2 regions of the Paenibacillus sp. FW126-R14 genome follow, and region 2 is predicted to be linked to the other one. Evidence: predicted binding sites of a transcription regulator. Region 2 holds the regulator's gene; the other holds the start of a gene.
The links. Region 2 encodes LexA, which represses DNA repair genes until DNA is damaged. Its sites were predicted from a motif close to CGAACATATGTTCG; they were not measured.
Positions count from the first base shown of each region.

Region 1: recA (recombinase RecA) is a predicted target of LexA. The motif match lies at 4,034-4,047, and genes of this name have one in related genera.

Region 1 covers NZ_JBYTBS010000003.1:146,919-156,720, reverse strand. Annotated here, with positions in the region: gene AC3WRW_RS03190 (YajQ family cyclic di-GMP-binding protein) at 124-615, shown strand; gene rimO (30S ribosomal protein S12 methylthiotransferase RimO) at 742-2,070, shown strand; gene pgsA (CDP-diacylglycerol--glycerol-3-phosphate 3-phosphatidyltransferase) at 2,067-2,654, shown strand; gene AC3WRW_RS03175 (competence/damage-inducible protein A) at 2,697-3,947, shown strand; gene recA (recombinase RecA) at 4,117-5,163, shown strand; gene AC3WRW_RS03165 (regulatory protein RecX) at 5,242-5,931, shown strand; gene rny (ribonuclease Y) at 6,321-7,862, shown strand; gene AC3WRW_RS03155 (TIGR00282 family metallophosphoesterase) at 8,034-8,828, shown strand; gene AC3WRW_RS03150 (stage V sporulation protein S) at 8,943-9,203, shown strand; gene AC3WRW_RS03145 (dipeptidase) at 9,328-9,802, shown strand, end outside.
Region 2 covers NZ_JBYTBS010000009.1:162,776-172,577, forward strand. Annotated here, with positions in the region: gene AC3WRW_RS09250 (LrgB family protein) at 1-338, opposite strand, end outside; gene AC3WRW_RS09255 (CidA/LrgA family protein) at 328-729, opposite strand; gene tlp (small acid-soluble spore protein Tlp) at 954-1,169, shown strand; gene rnz (ribonuclease Z) at 1,235-2,164, opposite strand; gene metH (methionine synthase) at 2,273-5,710, opposite strand; gene AC3WRW_RS09275 (1,2-dihydroxy-3-keto-5-methylthiopentene dioxygenase) at 5,928-6,467, shown strand; gene AC3WRW_RS09280 (HAD family hydrolase) at 6,544-7,335, opposite strand; gene AC3WRW_RS09285 (DUF896 domain-containing protein) at 7,379-7,561, opposite strand; gene AC3WRW_RS09290 (LysM peptidoglycan-binding domain-containing protein) at 7,711-8,037, opposite strand; gene lexA (transcriptional repressor LexA) at 8,254-8,871, shown strand; gene AC3WRW_RS09300 (hypothetical protein) at 9,275-9,673, shown strand; gene AC3WRW_RS09305 (aminopeptidase) at 9,695-9,802, opposite strand, start outside.

The DNA of each region.
Region 1 (9,802 bases), on a different contig from region 2:
TTCCCGGGCAATGAATCATTTCCCCAGAGACATCCTGCGCCGTGGAGCTGCGGGATGTTTCTTTTTAGAAGACTTCTTGCTATAATGCTAATGTAATTTGATGGAAAGGGTGTTTGGTCGAAGATGAGTTCAGAAAGCTCGTTTGATATTGTATCCAAGGTGGATATGCAGGAATTAAATAACGCCATTGTGCAGGCGGAAAAAGAGATATTGACCCGCTTTGATTTTAAAGGCAGCAAAAGCAGCATTAAATTAGATAAGGATCAACTGGTCGTTACCTCCGATGATGAATTCAAGCTGCAGAACGTATTGGACATCCTGCATGCGAAAATGACGAAACGCGGGATTTCAATCAAAAATCTCGATTACAGTAAAGTAGAACCGGCTGCCGGCTCAACCGTGAGACAGAAAATCAGCATGAAGCAAGGTGTCGATCAAGAAAATTCGAAGAAAATTAATATCCTTATTCGCGACTCCAAGCTCAAGGTGAAAACACAAGTTCAAGGCGATCAAATTCGGGTTACCGGGAAAAGCAGAGATGATTTGCAAGCTGTCATCGCGCTGCTCCGCAAGGCAGACATTCCTCTTGATTTGCAATTTGTAAACCTAAAATAGGCATACATACGACGTTTTTGAAAGAGAATCCCCCTGTATCTAGGGGGTTTTTACTTTTGACACCCTATAGGGCTTGTATTATACTTGTAGGGAGCGTTTTTAGGACTATTGGAGGTTGTTTCTTTCATGACAGAAAAGGTTAAAGTAGTAACCCTCGGATGCGAGAAAAACATGGTCGATTCCGAGATTATGGCAGGATTAATACATGGACGTGGTTTTCAACTTGTAGAGAACAAGGAAGATGCCACTGTCATTATCGTGAACACTTGCGGGTTCATCGATGCGGCGAAAGAAGAATCCGTGAATACAATTTTGGATATGGCAGAACTGAAAGAAACAGCGAATCTGAAGGCGCTTATCGTTTCAGGCTGCTTAACGCAACGTTACAAGAAACAGCTGCTGGACGAAATGCCGGAGATTGACGGAATCGTGGGAACGGGAGATTTTGATAAAATCAATCATATCGTAGATGAAGCTCTGCGCGGAAAAAGACCGGTTCTCGTCGGGAATCCGGTGTTTAATTATGATGCGGACCTGCCAAGGCTCGTTACGACCCCTAGATACACGGCGTATGTGAAGATTGCCGAAGGCTGCGATAATGCGTGTACATTTTGCAGTATCCCGATCATGCGGGGCAGCTTTAAGAGCAGAAGCATGGAGTCCATTGTAGCGGAAGTGGCTAACTTGGCTTCACAAGGCGTGAAAGAAATTAGCTTGATCGCGCAGGATTCTACGAATTATGGAACCGATCTTTACGATAGCTTCATGCTGCCTACCCTTCTCAATAAAGTGAGCGAGGTGGAAGGTATTGAATGGGTGCGTCTGCACTATGCTTACCCTGGTTTCTTTAGCGATGAGCTGATTGAAGTTATGGCGACGAATCCGAAGGTATGCAAGTACATCGACATGCCGCTTCAACACAGCGAAGATTCGATTCTTAAGCGCATGCGCAGACCTGGACGCCAAAAGGATACTCGCGAGCTGGTTCGCAAAATTCGCGAATCGATCCCGGATGTCGCCCTGCGTACTTCATTGATTGTCGGCTTCCCTGGCGAAACGGAAGAGGATTTCGAGAACTTGAAGCAGTTTGTTCGCGATGTGCAGTTCGATCGTCTCGGTGTGTTCGCCTATTCCAAAGAAGACGATACGCCGGCAGCCCGTCTGCCGAATCAAGTCCCTGACGATGTGAAAGAGTACCGTGCGAATGCGATTATGGAAATTCAACGTGAAATTTCGAATATCCGCGGCGGACGCCGCATCGGTCAAGAAATCGACGTGTTAATCGAGCGTTACGATGGCAGAAGCGATGTTTACATCGGGCGTTCTCAATTTGATGCTCCGGAAATCGATGGTGAAGTATTCGTATCCAACGGTAAGCTGACGATCGGCGAGCTTGCTAAAGTGCGCATTACCCACTCCTATGAGTTTGACCTATCCGGGGAGGTAATTGCATGAACCTGGCCAACCGCATCACCGTTGCGAGGATTTTACTAGTACCGATCATCATGTTTTTTCTGTTGATCAAGGTCAAATTCCCTCATATACGGATTGAGGAATTTAGCATAACGTATAATCAAATTATTGCTGCTCTAATTTTCATTATTGCAGCGAGCACAGATAGTTTAGACGGTTACATTGCCAGAAAACGCAATCTTGTAACCAATTTGGGCAAGCTGCTTGATCCGCTCGCGGATAAGCTGCTTGTTACGGCTGTGCTCGTTTCGTTAGTGGAAATGGGTAAAGTAGATGCATGGATTGTCATTGTCATTATCAGCAGAGAATGGGCGGTTACAGGTCTTCGCCAAATTGCTCTCCTGGAAGGCACCGTGATGGCGGCTAGCAAATGGGGAAAAGCGAAGACGGCAGCTCAGATCACAGCCATCATTGCACTGCTTATCAATAATTTTCCGTTTACGTTTTTGAACATTCCCTTTGATGTCATAGCAAGTTGGGCAGCGGCCATTATTACGGTCTACTCAGGAATCGAGTATTTTGTTAAAAATAAGCATGTCATAGATTTTACAGAAAAGACACAATAGGGCAACCTATTGGTTTTTTTCTATTTAGAGGAGGAAGCTTGGATGAAAGCAGAAATTATTGCTGTTGGAACAGAGCTCTTGCTTGGTCAAATTGTAAATACGAACGCCCAATTCCTTTCCAGGGAATGTGCCGCGATCGGCGTTGACATGTATTTCCAGACGGTAGTCGGCGATAATGAACAGCGATTGTTGGAAAGCTTCAAATTAGCCGCTTCCAGGGCGGATGTCGTCATTTGTACAGGCGGGCTTGGTCCAACCCAGGACGACCTGACCAAAGATGTCCTAGCGGCGCATACAGGCCGTCAGCTGGTCATTCATGAGCCATCCATGCAAGCAATTACAGAAATGTTCCATTCACGCGGAATCCATATGGTTGAAAGCAACAGACGCCAAGCGCTAATGCTTGAAGGCAGCGATCCGTTACATAACGAAACAGGGCTTGCAGTTGGCGTTGCCCTCACCTATGAGGGGACGCATTTCATCCTGCTTCCGGGACCTCCGAAAGAAATGAAGCCCATGTTCACGAAGCATGCGGTTCCTTGGCTGCGTACGGTCATGAAAGATGAAGTTCCGTTATATTCCAAAATGCTCAAATTTGCCGGCATCGGCGAATCCAATTTAGAGTATCAACTGCTTGATTTGATACAAGCCCAGTCCGATCCAACCATTGCCCCTTATGCCAAAGAAGGTGAAGTGACGATTCGTTTAACGACGCGTGCGCACTCCATCCAAGAAGGCGAGAGCAAATTATTCGCAACCGAGCAAGAGATTAGAAACCGCTTAGGCCAGCATATTTATGCGGACCAAGATGTTCCGATTGAAACGATCGTGCTGAAAATGCTTGATGAGCGCAAGTTGACACTGGCTGTTGCTGAAAGCTGCACAGGGGGCTTGCTTAGCGATTTAATTACGTCGATCCCGGGAAGCTCGAACTCTTTCCTCGGCGGAATTATTTGCTATTCCAATGCGCTAAAGCATAAGCTGCTAGGCGTTCCTATGGAGGTGCTGGAAGGCGAAGAGGCTCCAGGAGCTGTGAGCCGCGAAACGGCTGCCATTCTGGCGGACAACTTGATGACGGAGGCCGGAAGCGACTTTGCCATCTCCGTTACGGGAGTAGCCGGTCCAGGCACTTCCGAAGGCAAGCCGGTGGGTCTGGTTTACATAGGTTTTGCTCAGAAGAATGCCCAAACCGAAGTGATTGCTCTGCAGCTTTCCGGAAACCGGGAGTCCATTAAACACAGGTCGGCGAAGAGCGCGCTCTATCATTTATGGAAACAGTTGAAAGAAATATAGAGTTCGCATATAATTAAAGGAGTTAACGGAAGAACCGTAGCAAAGCGATAACTTTGTTACGGTTTTTTGTTTGTTCGCGAAAAAGTCGAATGTATGTTCGAAAAAATGCTTGGCAAACACCTCGAAACAAGTTATCATATACCTATAATGATAGAAGGAAGTGAGTGTTTTGACAGATCGTCGCGCAGCACTTGATAATGCATTACGACAAATTGAGAAACAATTCGGAAAAGGCTCCATCATGAAGCTTGGAGAATCAACTCATATGCAAGTTGAAACAATTTCAAGCGGAGCGCTAGCCCTTGATATTGCACTTGGCATAGGTGGATTCCCACGCGGAAGAATTATCGAAGTATACGGACCAGAATCCTCAGGTAAAACAACAGTAGCTTTACATGCTATCGCTGAAGTCCAAAAGGTTGGCGGACAAGCTGCATTTATCGATGCGGAGCACGCTTTGGACCCTTCTTATGCAAGTAAGCTCGGCATTAACATAGATGAGTTGCTGCTTTCCCAGCCGGATACGGGCGAGCAAGCGCTAGAGATCGCAGAAGCGCTTGTAAGAAGCGGTGCTGTAGATATTATCGTAATCGACTCCGTCGCGGCGCTCGTGCCTAAAGCAGAGATTGAGGGCGAGATGGGGGATTCCCATGTGGGTCTGCAAGCCCGTCTTATGTCACAAGCACTTCGTAAGCTTTCCGGAGCGATCAACAAATCGAAGGTTATTGCGATTTTCATTAACCAATTGCGTGAGAAAGTTGGCGTTATGTTCGGTAATCCCGAGACAACTCCCGGCGGCCGTGCGCTGAAATTCTACTCATCTGTTCGACTGGATGTTCGACGCGTAGAAACAATCAAACAAGGTAATGACATGGTGGGTAACCGCACGAGAATTAAGGTCGTTAAGAATAAAGTAGCTCCTCCGTTCAAACAAGCGGAAGTGGATATTATGTACGGTGAAGGAATTTCGCGCGAAGGCAGTATCATTGATATCGGGACAGAGATGGATATCGTGAACAAAAGCGGAGCTTGGTATTCCTATGAAGGCGAACGTCTGGGCCAAGGTCGTGAGAATGCGAAGCAGTTTTTGAAAGAGAACAAAGCAATGTCCGAAACCATTGAGCAAAAAATTCGCGAGAACAGCAACTTGATTATCGCAATTGGGCCAAATGTTGACGATGAAGATGATGAAGAACTAGAAGAGGCTATCGACTAAAGTTCAACTAGATCATGCCACGAAAGCACCTTAAACCTCGGGTTAAGGTGCTTTCGTTTATTAAAAGGAGTTGAGAGGTTGGAGCAGGAAGAACAACAGACGTCCATAATCACGATGGTGGAGAAACAGAAGCGGGGCAAGCACCGCTATAATATATTTTTGAATGAAGAGTACGCTTTTTCCGTTCATGAAGACATTTTAATTAAACATCGTTTAGCCAAAGGGGAAACCGTAAATCAGGAAGAAATAGAACGCATTATTCAAGACGAAGAGCGGAACAACGCCTATATGAAGGCTTTGCGCGTAATCGGCCGACGTCCGCATTCAACCAGCGAGTTGAAACGCAAGCTCAAAGAAACAGGCTATGAACCGCCGGTTATCGAGTGGGTCATAGAGAAATTAGCCTCGCAGAAGTACCTCAATGATGAGGAATTTGCGAAGATGTGGACGGACAGCCGTATCATATCTCAAAAAAAAGGTCGTAATCTGGTGCGTCAAGAGCTTCAGCAGAAAGGCATCCATAAAGAGCTTGTTAAACATGCGATGGAAAACATTAATCCGGAGGATGAGTTCGCAGGTGCCATGAAGCTTGCCCAAACGAAATGGAAGCAAACTTCCGGCGAAACATTCGATAAGAAAAGAAAAACAGCCGCGTTTCTGATGCGCAGAGGGTATACAGGAGCAATCGTAAATAAGGTGCTCGGACAATTAAGCAGTGAGCCGAGCGAGGATGAATTCGAGATCTTAGACGAGACTTTTGATTATTAATGGCATTAAATAGTTGCTGAAATTCATTCATGGCATGAACCTTTTTGGTGACATTTGGCAGATCAAGATGATGTTCTCATGGAACATCGCTTGACAAGCTTCTTCGACAAAAGATAAAATAACAGTGTATATTTTCATAATGTATTCAAAATCATACTAATTTCATTGATTTTGAGAGGACAGCTGTAAAAACCGCCAATTTTTACACTGTTGATTATGGATTATTAGCACTAATGTGCCTCTAACGCACAGTGCGCATTCATTTAAAAGCCATACTCTTTTTTAACTTAGGGGTATGTATGACTAGTCAAACAATTAAAAATCGGATTAAAAAACCGAACGGAATCCCAGGCTAACACCTTGGAGAAACCAACGAGGAGGTGAACAAGATGATGACTTTCATCTGGATCGCGATCATTCTCATTGTTGGAGCTGCATGCTTAGGGATTGGTTATTTTATCCGTAAATCTCTTGCAGAAGCGAAAATTTCCAGTGCTGAAACAGCCGCTGAGCAGATTAGAGAAGCTGCTAAGAAAGAAGCAGAAGCACTGAAGAAGGAAACGGTTCTGGAAGCAAAGGACGAAGTGCATAAGCTTAGGTCCGAAGCTGAAAAAGACATTCGTGAGCGTCGGAATGAAATTCAACGACAAGAAAGACGATTGTTGCAAAAAGAGGAATCGCTGGATAAAAAATTAGAATCTCTCGAGCGTAAAGAAGAGCAAGTTGCCAACAAAGAGAAGCGGATCGAGGATACCCAAAATCAAATTGATCAGCTTTATAAAAGCCAGGTTTCGGAGTTAGAACGTATCTCAGGTCTTACTATGGAAGAAGCGAAGAGCATTATTCTTACGAATGTAGAACAGGAAGTACGTCACGAAACCGCACAGCTTATTAAAGAAATTGAAACGCAGGCCAAAGAAGACGGCGATAAGAAAGCACGTGAAATCATCACGCTTGCCATTCAGCGTTGCGCTGCAGATCATGTTGCTGAAACGACCGTTTCTGTTGTTTCATTGCCAAATGAAGAAATGAAAGGCCGCATCATCGGTCGTGAGGGACGCAATATCCGTGCACTGGAAACATTAACGGGTATTGATCTTATTATTGATGATACGCCGGAAGCCGTTATTTTATCTGGATTTGATCCAATCAGACGTGAAATTGCTCGTACCTCTTTAGAGAAGCTAGTTGCTGATGGAAGAATTCATCCTGCTCGCATCGAAGAGATGGTTGAGAAATCCCGTAAAGAAGTGGACGAGCGTATCCGCGAATATGGGGAGCAAGCCACGTTCGAGGTGGGCGTTCACGGATTGCATCCTGATTTGATCAAGATTTTAGGTCGACTGAAATTTAGAACAAGTTATGGTCAGAACGTGTTGAAGCATTCCATGGAGGTAGCTTATCTGGCTGGACTGATGGCCGGGGAGCTCGGGGTAGACGTAACTTTGGCGAAACGTGCCGGGCTGCTTCATGACATCGGTAAGGCGCTTGACCACGAGGTTGAAGGATCTCATGTCGAAATCGGTGTTGAGATTGGTAAGAAATACAAAGAGCATCCAGTCGTCATTAACAGTATTGCTTCGCATCACGGCGATGTGGAGGCAACATCCGTTATCGCGATGTTAGTCGGAGCAGCAGATGCCTTATCCGCGGCTAGACCTGGAGCACGCAGGGAAACGCTCGAAACCTATATTAAGCGTTTGGAAAAGCTCGAAGAAATATCGGAATCTTTTGAAGGTGTTGAGAAATCATACGCCATTCAAGCAGGCCGTGAAGTACGCGTTATGGTTCAACCGGAGAAAGTGGATGATACCGAAGCATTCCGTCTGGCCCGCGATATTACCAAAAAAATCGAGGGTGAACTCGATTATCCAGGACATATTAAGGTTACGGTCATTCGTGAAACACGAGCAGTTGAATACGCTAAATAAGAGTAACCAATGCGAAAAGTGGCTGATACAGCCACTTTTCCTTATTTTCAGGAGGGAAGCTGCCGCTGCCATTGCCGTTACCGTTACCGTTACCGTTACCGTTACCGTTACTAGTGCCAGTGGAGCTTATCCATCCCGTATCTATGTTTATAAAGGAGCTATCTATTTGTTATGAAAATTGTATTCATTGGAGATATTGTTGGATCTGTCGGACGAAAAGCGTTGAAAAGCATCATGCCACGATTAAAGCAATTGCATCCTCACGCCGTCTTCATTGCCAACGGGGAGAACGCGGCTGCCGGCAAAGGGATTACGTCAGCCATCGCGAAAGAAATCTATGAGATGGGCATTCAGGCGCTTACAATGGGCAATCATACATGGGATCAGAAAGAAATCTTTGATTTTATTGACCGGGACGAGAAAATGGTACGGCCGGCCAACTTTCCACCCGGAACACCGGGAAGGGGACATACGGTCATTAAGGTCAAGGATCAGGAGCTGCTTATCATTAACTTGCAAGGACGCACATTCTTGCCGCCAATCGATTGTCCGTTTCGAAAAGTGGATGAGATTCTTGAAGGAGATAAAAAGAAACATAAATTTGTTTTTGTCGATTTCCATGCGGAAGCGACTTCCGAGAAAATTGCCATGGGTTGGCATTTAGATGGGAAAGTGTCTGCCGTAGTCGGCACGCATACCCATGTGCAAACCAATGACAACCGTGTATTGCCGCAGGGCACGGCCTATGTAACGGATGTAGGGATGGTAGGCCCGCGCGATGGGATCCTGGGTGTCGAGCGAAATGCCGTGCTGCAGAAGTTTAAAACGCAGCTGCCTGTTCGTTTCGTGACCGATGAAGGGAAATGGCATTTCCATGCGGTCGTTATTGAATTGGACGATCAAACGGGTCTGTCCAAAGGAATACAGCTCATTCGCTACGATGAAGATCAAGTTTTCATGGATTAGTCTATGATTCAGATAATTGCGAATATTTGATTGTTAGCGGCAAGTCATGTTTAGGCAGCCTCGAGAATATGATGGTTAATGGAACTATCCATCATTCCCGAGGAGGTACTATTCATGGATGTATTAAAAGTTTCAGCAAAATCCAACCCAAACTCCGTTGCAGGTGCATTGGCAGGTGTTTTGCGCGAGCGCGGGGCGGCAGAGCTCCAAGCCATCGGTGCAGGCGCCCTAAACCAAGCCATCAAAGCAGTAGCGATCGCAAGAGGATTTGTGGCGCCCAGCGGAGTTGACTTAATTTGTGTACCAGCCTTCACAGATATCGTGATTGACGGGGAAGATCGGACGGCCATTAAACTCATTGTAGAGCCGAGGTAATCAGCGGTACCATACATAATGCATGCAGCCTGTTTACCCTGTAGACAGGTTTTTTATTCTTTGCCAAAAACCTCTGTGCAAGAGGTTTTTGTCTTGTTTAGCGATAGATGAGGAGGCTAAAGGGATGAAAATCATGGATGGTCACTGCGATGCGCTTACGAAACTGTATGCGAACCCTAAACTAGATTTCGGCAAGGAAGAACAGGACTTGGATGTCAGTTATCCGAGGCTGCGGCAGGCGGGAATTAAGGTGCAATGTTTTGCCATCTACTTATCGGATGCGACCCAGCAGCCTGCTTTCGAGCATATTCTGCAGATGGTTGATCTATTTCACCGTAAAATCGTTGGCCATCCCGGCATGCGTTTCATTCAAAATGTGCAAGATTGGCACGATGTGGAAGCGGGAGAGCAAGTAGGCGCTATTCTGACTCTAGAAGGTGTAGATGCGTTAGCAGGCAATCTCACTCATTTGCGAATCCTATACCACCTTGGAGTAAGGAGTATAGGACTTACTTGGAACTACGCGAATTGGGCCGCTGACGGGGTTATGGAGCCTAGGAAAGGGGGGTTCACAAGAAAAGGGAAACTGATGTTAAGAG
Region 2 (9,802 bases):
CCCACAATAGCTGCGCTTGACACGATGCCGGTAATTGAACCTGCCAAAACGCTAACCATAACCCGCTTTAAATTGGAACGGATCAAGGCTCTGTATTTATACAGCGGGACACCTAAAGCGACAGTTGCCGGTCCGAGCAGTAGTGTCAGCATATCCGCGCCCCGTTTAAAGTCATCAAATGGAATTCGAAAACCGACTAGAATTAGAATAATAAGTCCTGTGCAAACGAAAAGCGGATGCATAAACCGCCATCGCTGATAAAGAACATTGGCCAAAGCATAAATCAGAACACTAAGCGACAAGCCAAATAAAGGATGCTGCAGCATGCTACCCGCCATACTTTTCCCCTTCCTTGCCAAGCTTAGAGGAAATCCATCCTGTTGCGATAAGAACGACGGCTGTCGCACCGACAATTCCACCGCAGATGGCTACCAAATTCGCGCCTATAATAGGAAGAAACAGTAGAATTCCTACCGTATAAGGAATAAAAAAGAGCATCATATGCTTCGTCAGCATCATTGCCGCGTCTTCCACCCATTCCAGTTTGACGAGCTTAGCGAACAAAGCCGCAGTAAAGAGGATGAGCCCGATCACGTTGCCGGGTAACGGCAGGTGCAGGCCCATTTGGATCACATACCCTATGAAATTAAATCCTAGCAATATGGCAAAACCTAGCATGACTTCTCCTTTTCCGCTCAAACCAGCCTCATCCGGAGTCTTTATAAGCATTTCTTATTTCTCTTAACATAACATAAAAAATCGAGGACATAAAGATAGAAAGCAGTATTTCCGCCCCTGTAATCCCCATACCTTCACCTCAATTTTGATGCCTTTTTGGATAGTGTATGAAAAAGATCGGCGAAAATGACTGCCTGGAATTGAATATTATTTGTGACATTGTGGAATTGTATAGTAGGATCACCATCATATCGAAAAGGAGGGGAATCAATGCCATGGCAAAACCGGATAATCGGGAAAACAACCCGGCGCGTCTGCAAAATGCAATCGACCATACAAAAGCGAACTTGCGAGAAGCTGAAGATTATTTAGACGAACACGCCGAAGAAATAACTTCTGAAGATAGACAAAGCATTGAAGCCAAGAATCAACGTCGCAAACAAAGCATTAGCGGCTTCATAGAAGAAAAGAAAGACGAACAAAACCGATAAAAGGAAAAGGGGCTGCCTCGGAAGTAGAACATTCTACTTGTCATGAGACAGCCTCTTTCCTTCTTTCACCCTTTGCGCGGCACCTCAAAACTCCAGAAGTCCTTCGCAATATGACTGTTGCTGTGAATATGCTGCGCCTCTTGCAGCAATTCAAGCACAGCGTCTCCTTGATAGCGCGAGCTGATATGCGTCATAATCAAAGCATTTGCGCCCGCTTCCTGCGCGATCCGCGCCGCATCCGTCGATGTCGCATGATCGAAGGAATAGGCCAGCTCCTGCTTGTCCATGGCGAATGTCGCTTCATGAACGAGCACATCGGCGCCGCGCGCCAAAAGCTGGGCTCCGCTGCAGTAGCGGGTATCGCCGAGAATGACGACGATCCGTCCGGGAATCGGCGCGCCCAGGAAATCGGCGCCATGGAGCGTGCGCCCATCTTCAAGCTCAACCGTTTGCCCTTGCTTGAGCTTCCCATAGACCGGCCCGGCCGGGATGCCAAGCGCCGCAAGTTTATCCTGCATCAGTTTGCCGGGCTGATCTTTCTCAATGACCCGATAACCGAAGCACTCGATGCGATGTTCCAAACGAGCGGTCTCCACCAAGAAGGTTTCGTCTTCAAAGATAAGCCCTTCTTCCTCGATTTCCACAATATGCAGCGTATAGGTCAAATGTGCGCCGCTGACCTCCAGCGCCGTGTCCACGAACCGTTTAAGCCCCGGCGGCCCATACATCGTAAGCGGCGTATCACCGCCCAAATAAGAGCGGCTCGTTAACAATCCCGGCAATCCGTACAGATGATCGCCATGCAAATGTGTAATGAACAGCTTCTCGGTTCTTCCGAGTTTTACGGGAGAGTTCAAAATTTGCTGCTGAGTCCCTTCTCCACAGTCAAATAACCAATAAGTTCCGCGTTCATCCAGCAAGTTAAGCGCAATCGATGTCACATTGCGTTGTTTGGAAGGCATTCCTGCCCCCGTTCCCAAAAAATATAGTTCCACGTTCTAAACTCCAATCTATCTGAAAATCGCTGGTCGCAGCACGGAAAGCGAGGACACTGCCGAACATGGATGTTCGAGCAAGCTGCCTCGCTTTGCGCTTAGACCTTGTTAGCCTACGTTGAAATAACGTGCTTCTTTGTGAGCGAACACAATGGCCGAAACCGATGCTTCCGGCTCCATCATGAACGACTCCGTCAATTCGACGCCGATATCTTCAGGCTTCAGCAGGTTGAACAGCTTCGCCTGATCCTCGAGATTCGGACATGCCGGATAGCCGAAGGAGAAGCGTTGTCCAGTGTATTTCGCTCCGAATCGCTCTTGCATCGTCATATCCACACGATCCGCGATACCCCAAACATCCCGCATAATATGATGGATACGTTCCGCGAAACCTTCCGCCACTTCCAAGGCCGTCGCTTGAAGCGCGTGAGATTTCAAATAATCCCCGTTGTCGCGCCATTCCTTAGCCAACTCATTGATATTATGCCCTGCTGTTACAAGCAGGAAACCCACATAATCCATTTGACCGCTCTCCACGGACTTCAAATAGTCTGCAAGGCACAGATACGGCTCTTTGTCTTGGCGCGGGAACGTGAAAGTTTCCAGCACTTTGCTGTGATCCTGCGGATCGTAGACGATAACGTCGTTTCCGCTTGATTGTGCAGGGAAGAAGCGGTACATCCCGTGCGCTTTAATAATCCCGTTATTTTGAGCTGCATATAGAATCGAATCGACCGTATCCTTCAGCTGCAGCGCTTTCGTATCCTTATCGCCCAGCAGCTGCTCAACTTTCCCTTTCAAGCCGAGATGATGACCTAGCAGCATCTGCATGTTAACATAAGGCATGAGATGGCTGATCGGATAGTCCCTCATAATATGACGCTCCGTGTCCTGAGGCACTTGTACAGGCAAATCCTTGGACACAGCGGACGAGCTCACGCGAGTCAGCTGCGGCAGCTTCTCTTCCTTCTTCCCTGTATCCATCACATCGGATTCCAAGCTATCTCTCAGCTCTTGAATGAGTCGCTGCCGTTGTTCAGGATCGCTCAACCGGTTGGCTATATCCAAACCGTCCATCGCATCCTTCGCATAGAGCACCACACCTTCATATTCCGGCTGAATGCGTGTTTTGGTGAATTTGCGTGTCAGCGCGGCGCCACCGACGAGAATCGGCACATCTACGCCTGCCGTACGCAAATCCTGCGCGGTTACAACCATTTGCTGTGCGGATTTAACCAGCAGACCCGATAATCCGATCGCATCTGCCTTTTCTTTGCGATACGCTTCAATAATTTGCTCTGGCGGTACTTTAATCCCGAGGTTTACAATCTTATAACCGTTGTTCGAGAGAATAATTTCTACCAGATTTTTGCCGATATCGTGTACGTCGCCTTTTACGGTAGCCAGGATGATTTTGCCTTTGACGGCTGATTCCGACTTCTCCATAAATGGTTCCAAGAAACTAACCGAAGCTTTCATCACCTCGGCGCTTTGCAGAACTTCGGCCACGATCAATTCATTGTTGTTGAAGAGACGGCCAACTTCCTCCATCCCCTTCATCAGCGGCCCATTAATGACTTCAAGCGGCGAATAGGTTTGCAAGGCAATTTCCAAATCCGGAATCAGCCCTTCTTTCGTCCCTTCAACCACATAAGAGCCGAGTCTTTCTTCCAGAGACAGATTCGAAATCTTCTCTTTCTTCTCGACTTTCTTCTCGCGGAAATGAGCGACGAAGTTTGCTAACGTCTCGTCATTCGTATTGTAGATCAATTCCTCGGCCAGTTGACGCTCTTCCTCCGAAATCGAGGCATAACGCTCCAGCTTCTCTGTATTCACGATTGCGTAATCGAGACCCGCTTTCGTACAATGGTACAAATAAACCGAGTTCAACACTTCGCGGCCGGCATCCGGCAAGCCGAAGGAAATATTGCTTAAGCCAAGAATCGTCTTCGCTCTCGGATATTTCTCTTTAATCAATTTAATCCCTTCAATCGTTTCCACGGCGGAACCGATGTACTGCGGATCGCCTGAACCTACAGGGAACATGTTCGGATCAAAAATGATATCCTCAGGATTCATCCCGTATTTCTCAGTAAGCAGCTCATACGCGCGCGTTGCCACTTCAATCTTCGCTTCACGCGAGACAGCCTGCCCGCGCTCGTCAATGAGAATACAAACAACGGCTGCCCCATATCTATGGATGAGCGGCAAAATCCCTGCGAATTTCGTCTCGCCATCCTCCAAGTTAATGGAGTTGATAATGGCTTTGCCTTGCGAATACTTGAGGCCAAGCTCAATAATGTGGTCATAGGTCGAGTCGATCATCAAAGGCACTTTCACCTTTTTGACGACCTGCTGCATGAACTCTTCTATTGCATAAGCTTCATCAATGTCTGTATCCTGCAAATTGATATCGATGACGTGAGCACCGTTCTTCACTTGATTACGGGCGATTTCGGAGCCTTCTTCAAATTTGCCCTCTTTAATCAGGCGTTTGAATTTACGCGAACCCGAAATATTCGTACGTTCCCCGACCATGATCGGCCGGTTTTCAGGCTCGATAAATAACGTTTCAATGCCTGAAACTGCGGGTAAATGAGTACCGTATTCCGTTCTTGGCTTAAACTGGCTCAGCGTCTCGGCCATGGCACGAATGTGATCAGGCGTCGTTCCACAGCAGCCACCGGCAATATTCAGCCAGCCCTGCTCGGCAAATCCGGCCATTTTCTTCGCCAATGATTCCGGCGATTCATGATAATGTCCGTTCTCGTCAGGCAATCCGGCATTCGGATAACAACTGATCGCCGTTTCCGCAATGTCCGATAGCGTCCGAATATGATCCCTCATAAATTCCGGACCTGTCGCACAGTTCAATCCCATCGAGATCGGCTTCAGATGTTCGAGTGAAATATAGAACGATTCAATATTCTGACCCGCTAAGGTTGTTCCCATCGGTTCAATCGTGCCCGAAATCATAATTGGCAGCTCAAAGCCCAACGTCTCAAAAGCTCTGCGAATACCGATGCTTCCTGCCTTTACATTCAACGTATCTTGGGAAGTTTCTAAAAGGATGGCATCTACCCCTGCTTCGCACAAAGCTAAAGCTTGCTGGTAATAGCTCTCTTCCAGCTGATCGAACGTAACGCCGCCCGTTACTGACAATGTTTTGGTCGTTGGTCCCATCGCACCTACGACATAACGCGGCCACTCCGGCGTTGAATATTTATTTGCAGCTTCAATAGCCAGCTTGGCTGCTGCAAGATTCAGTTCACGGTGACGATCTTGTAAATCGTATTCGGCAAGAACGACACTTGTTGTACCAAATGTATTCGTTTCTATCATATCCGCGCCTGCGGCGAAATAAGCTTCATGAATCTTACGGATCACATCCGGGCGTGTTACGCATAAAATTTCATTACAGCCGTCTAAATCATCGCCTCCGAAATCATCAGCGGTTAAGTTCTCCTGCTGAATCATCGTACCCATGGCGCCATCGAGAATCATGATTTTTTTCTTTAGCTGCTCTTGAATCGGTGGTTTGGACATGAAATGACTCCCTTTCGACTTATCCTAAAGCGATAGAAAATAAAAAATCGACAAATTATGTTAAGATTTAGTGTAACAGAATACGGCTTCTATGAAAAGAATATGAATTATAATAAATACCTATCGGTTTTATCGGATAAATTTATGTTACCTCATCGACAGCTCACCTGATTTACACTATAATACAAGTATATTTACTTAGAAAGAGGGATGCTCCATGGCGCAAATTAGAATTCGCAACACCAACGAACGAATCGAAGGCGAAGAACAAGTCAAAGCCTTCTTGGATAGCCAAGCTGTCGTTTATGAACACTGGGATGCCAATAAGCTTCCTGAAGCCCTTCGTGAGAAATTCGTGCTTAGCGATGAAGAGAAAGCGGAAATCATAAGCACTTATGAGCCGGAAATCCGTGATTTAGCCGCAAGACGCGGTTATGAAATTTGGGATGTTATTTCCCTTTCCGACGCTACGCCGAACATCGAAGAGCTGCTCAAGAAGTTTGAGCAAGTTCATACGCACACTGAAGATGAAATTCGTGCCATCGTTTCAGGTAAAGGCATTTTCATCATTAAATCCGAAGAAATCGGCTATTTCGATGTTGAGCTTGAGCCGGGCGATGTGATCTCCGTTCCTGAGAACACGAACCACTTCTTTACATTGATGGACAATCGCCAAATCGTTGCCGTTCGTCTTTTTATCGAAAAAGATGGATGGGTTGCTTATAACGTAGATGACCCTGCATTCATTAAAGCTTAATCAATCCTTTTAGACAAAAGCCCAACAGCGCTGGACGAATCGTCCTGTCAGCCGTTGGGCTTTTCATTATGCCGTATTAAGCATTTGCGATAATCGGTAAAATTTCTTGCAAGCGAGATACTTCGAAGGCTGGGACAATCTCGTCTCCGCTTTGCAGCCCATGATGATTGATCCAAATATTGCGCATGCCTACACGTCCGGAACCAAGAATATCCGTCGTTAATTTATCGCCGATCATGATTCCTTCTTCCGCCTGAATGCCCAACAGCGCTAAAGCATGATGGAAAATTGAAACATCCGGCTTGCCTACGCCAAATTCACCTGAAATGACAATATGATCAAAGTAGGAAGAGATAGCTGGAACGCCGGCTAACTTTTCTTTTTGCAGATCTGGCGAGCCGTTCGTTAGAAGGAGCAGCTTGTAGCTTCCTTTCAAAGTATCGAGAACACGGAACGTTTCCTCATACACGAAAGGACGCTTGCGGCGTTCTGCAGGAAAAAGCTCTCCGAGCTTATAGCCTAGCTCCGGATCTTCGATCCCGAGTGAACGAAGCCCGCGAGTCCACGATTCTGTTCGATAGCCAGGTGCCAACTTCTCCAGCTTGCGAAAATTCTCATCTTCACCTTGCGTAAAATTGGCCCAAAGTCCTTCAAACGGGTTAATGCCAATCATTTTCGTAAACGCAAACGTTTCATAAGATTCGTATAAAGCACGAGCTTCCTTACGAACAGCTGCTTCCAGCTCTTCTGGATTCACTGCCGCGTGTTTGGCTGCTTCCGCACAAGTCGCTTCAAAAGCTTCCTGCACACTACGGTCATCCCAAAGCAGCGTATCGTCCAAATCAAAAAGTACAGCCTTCAACGTCATCATTCATTTCCCCTTTGAATGTTGTCTCTATGTGAAATCGCAATTACTCTTCGTCCGTAAACTTGATGGAATCAAGTTGAACTTTAAGATTGCCACGGAAAGCCTCAATATATTTTTTTCGCAGTTCGTTGCGTTCATCGATTTCCTTATCCGTTAAACCAACGGTTTTCGCTTTGCGAGCAAGCTCGTTGATACGCTCGATGTTCTTCTCCATACTGTCACTCATAATGATCCTCCAGTTCAAAAATTCAATATGAGTATTACTTTGCCATCCCTCTAGTAGAATGTCAAGAAAACAGCAAAAAGAGACATAGGATCTTCCCCCAGCCTCTCTTCGTCTCTGTGTCTATGTTATTCAGTCATGTTGGCTGAAGTTTATGGGAGTAATAGAACTTGTCCTTCTTGTAGGGAACTAGTTGTCAAATGATTCTTCTTCTTCACCTTATCCATATAAGAACGAATGCTGTCTCCATCCTTCTTATGCTCTGCTGCAATGTCCCACAGCGTATCGCCTGCTTGAATGACGACTTGTTCTTGAACGGCGGCCTTAGAAACCGTTGGAGCAGCTGCATTGTTGTTTGTCGGAGAAGATGAAGCCGCATAAGCCTGCACCATGGCTCCAAATGAGAACACCGTTCCCAATATTGCGGCTATAAATAGGAAACGAATGAAAGCTTTCGTATATCGTTTATTTGATGTCATCCCTTTGGATGCGGCCGTAGTTCTATGAGGTGTGCTTGAATTGTTAGTGTGTGAGTAAGCCATGTACATGAGTAATCATCCCCCAAACATTTGTTCTGTTTTTAGAATAACACGAACATATGTTTGAGTCAATGCAAATCTCGAACTTATGTTTGTACGAACTCGGGTTCTATGTTATACTTTGGGTAATGATTCCCAGTATTGGAGTGATAACTATTGAGTAAGATTTCGCAGCGTCAACAAGCTATTTTGGAATACATTAAGAACGAAGTGAAAGATAAGGGTTACCCGCCTTCCGTACGCGAAATCGGCGAGGCCGTTGGACTAGCCTCCAGTTCAACCGTTCACGGGCATTTGGAACGTCTTGAGAAAAAAGGATTAATTCGTCGAGATCCTACAAAGCCTCGTGCCATCGAGATTTTAGGTTTGGACGGTGCTGAAACTCATTTCGCTGTCTCCGTTGCGCGCGTTCCGCTCGTAGGTAAAGTAACCGCTGGGGTGCCGATCACGGCAACAGAGAACATTGAAGACTACTTCCCTCTTCCGGTCAGCATGGTAGGAGATAACAACGTGTTTATGCTGAGCGTTATGGGCGACAGTATGATCGAAGCCGGTATTCATAATGGAGATTATGTCATCGTCAAGCAGCAGCAAACTGCGAACAACGGAGACATCGTTGTCGCGATGACGGAAGACGATGAAGCAACGGTCAAACGTTTCTATAAAGAAAAGGACCACATTCGTCTGCAGCCGGAAAACTCAGCATTAAAGCCGCTCTTATTGAAAAACGTCACCATTCTTGGCCGTGTCATCGGATTGTTCCGGGATATGTAACAGGTATGCATAAAGCACCGAAAGGACTTTGTCCTTCGGTGCTTTTTTAGCTTCTATTGTGCGGAGTGAGTTGTGCGTGCTCGGGAGACGGCTTCTTTAACGGCAGATAGTGGTACGCGGTGCTAAGGAGGGAGAACAGTGATCCGCTATTTTGGTGAAAACCAGGGATTTGATTGTTGGGAGGGAACTACTGACCTCTATTTTGCTGTTGTCGGCGGAAATGCAGGTCCCGGAGGCAAATAAGCCCCTGTAGTTCCGCTCATAGTGAGAAACAGGCAAAACGGGCACAAATAAAGCCTTGTAGTTCCCAAAACAACAATTTGTCTCAATAAGTACGTTATAGCAACATTTGCAAGCCATCATACGTTAATCTAAAAAAAGCCATCACACGGAGGTTATCCAATTGAAACTACACTTGGTCATATTTCTTGTTATTTCAGTGCTGTTAACCGCATGCAAGTCCAACGAACAGCCGCCTGCATTAACGAGCAAGAAACTGTATGAGCTTTATCCCGGTGATCTTACGAAAGTGGATACTATCGAAATCCGCAGCGGCTCCACCGGTGAGCTCAAAACATTTACGGAACGAGACCAGATTCAGCCTTGGATCCAAAACGTTCGAGATATCACCTTCGTGCCCGATCCGAATCAAGAAGGCCGGGTAGGATTTCTCTATAACGTTTCATTTTCCGAAAACAAACAGGTCAAGTTAAGCTTTTCTACGAACAGCAGCGGCGGTCATTACTATTTGTACAATGAAGATTTAAAAAACAGCTTTCAAACTTTATTTGATAGCAAATAGCACATAGCAGTTAAGTTTAAGCTAAAATGCTAACGCCCAATTGCCTCCACCGAAAATAGGCTCAGTAGAACCATCTTGCAGAACGCCGTCAATCTCAAGATCGGCAGTCCCAATCATGAAATCAACATG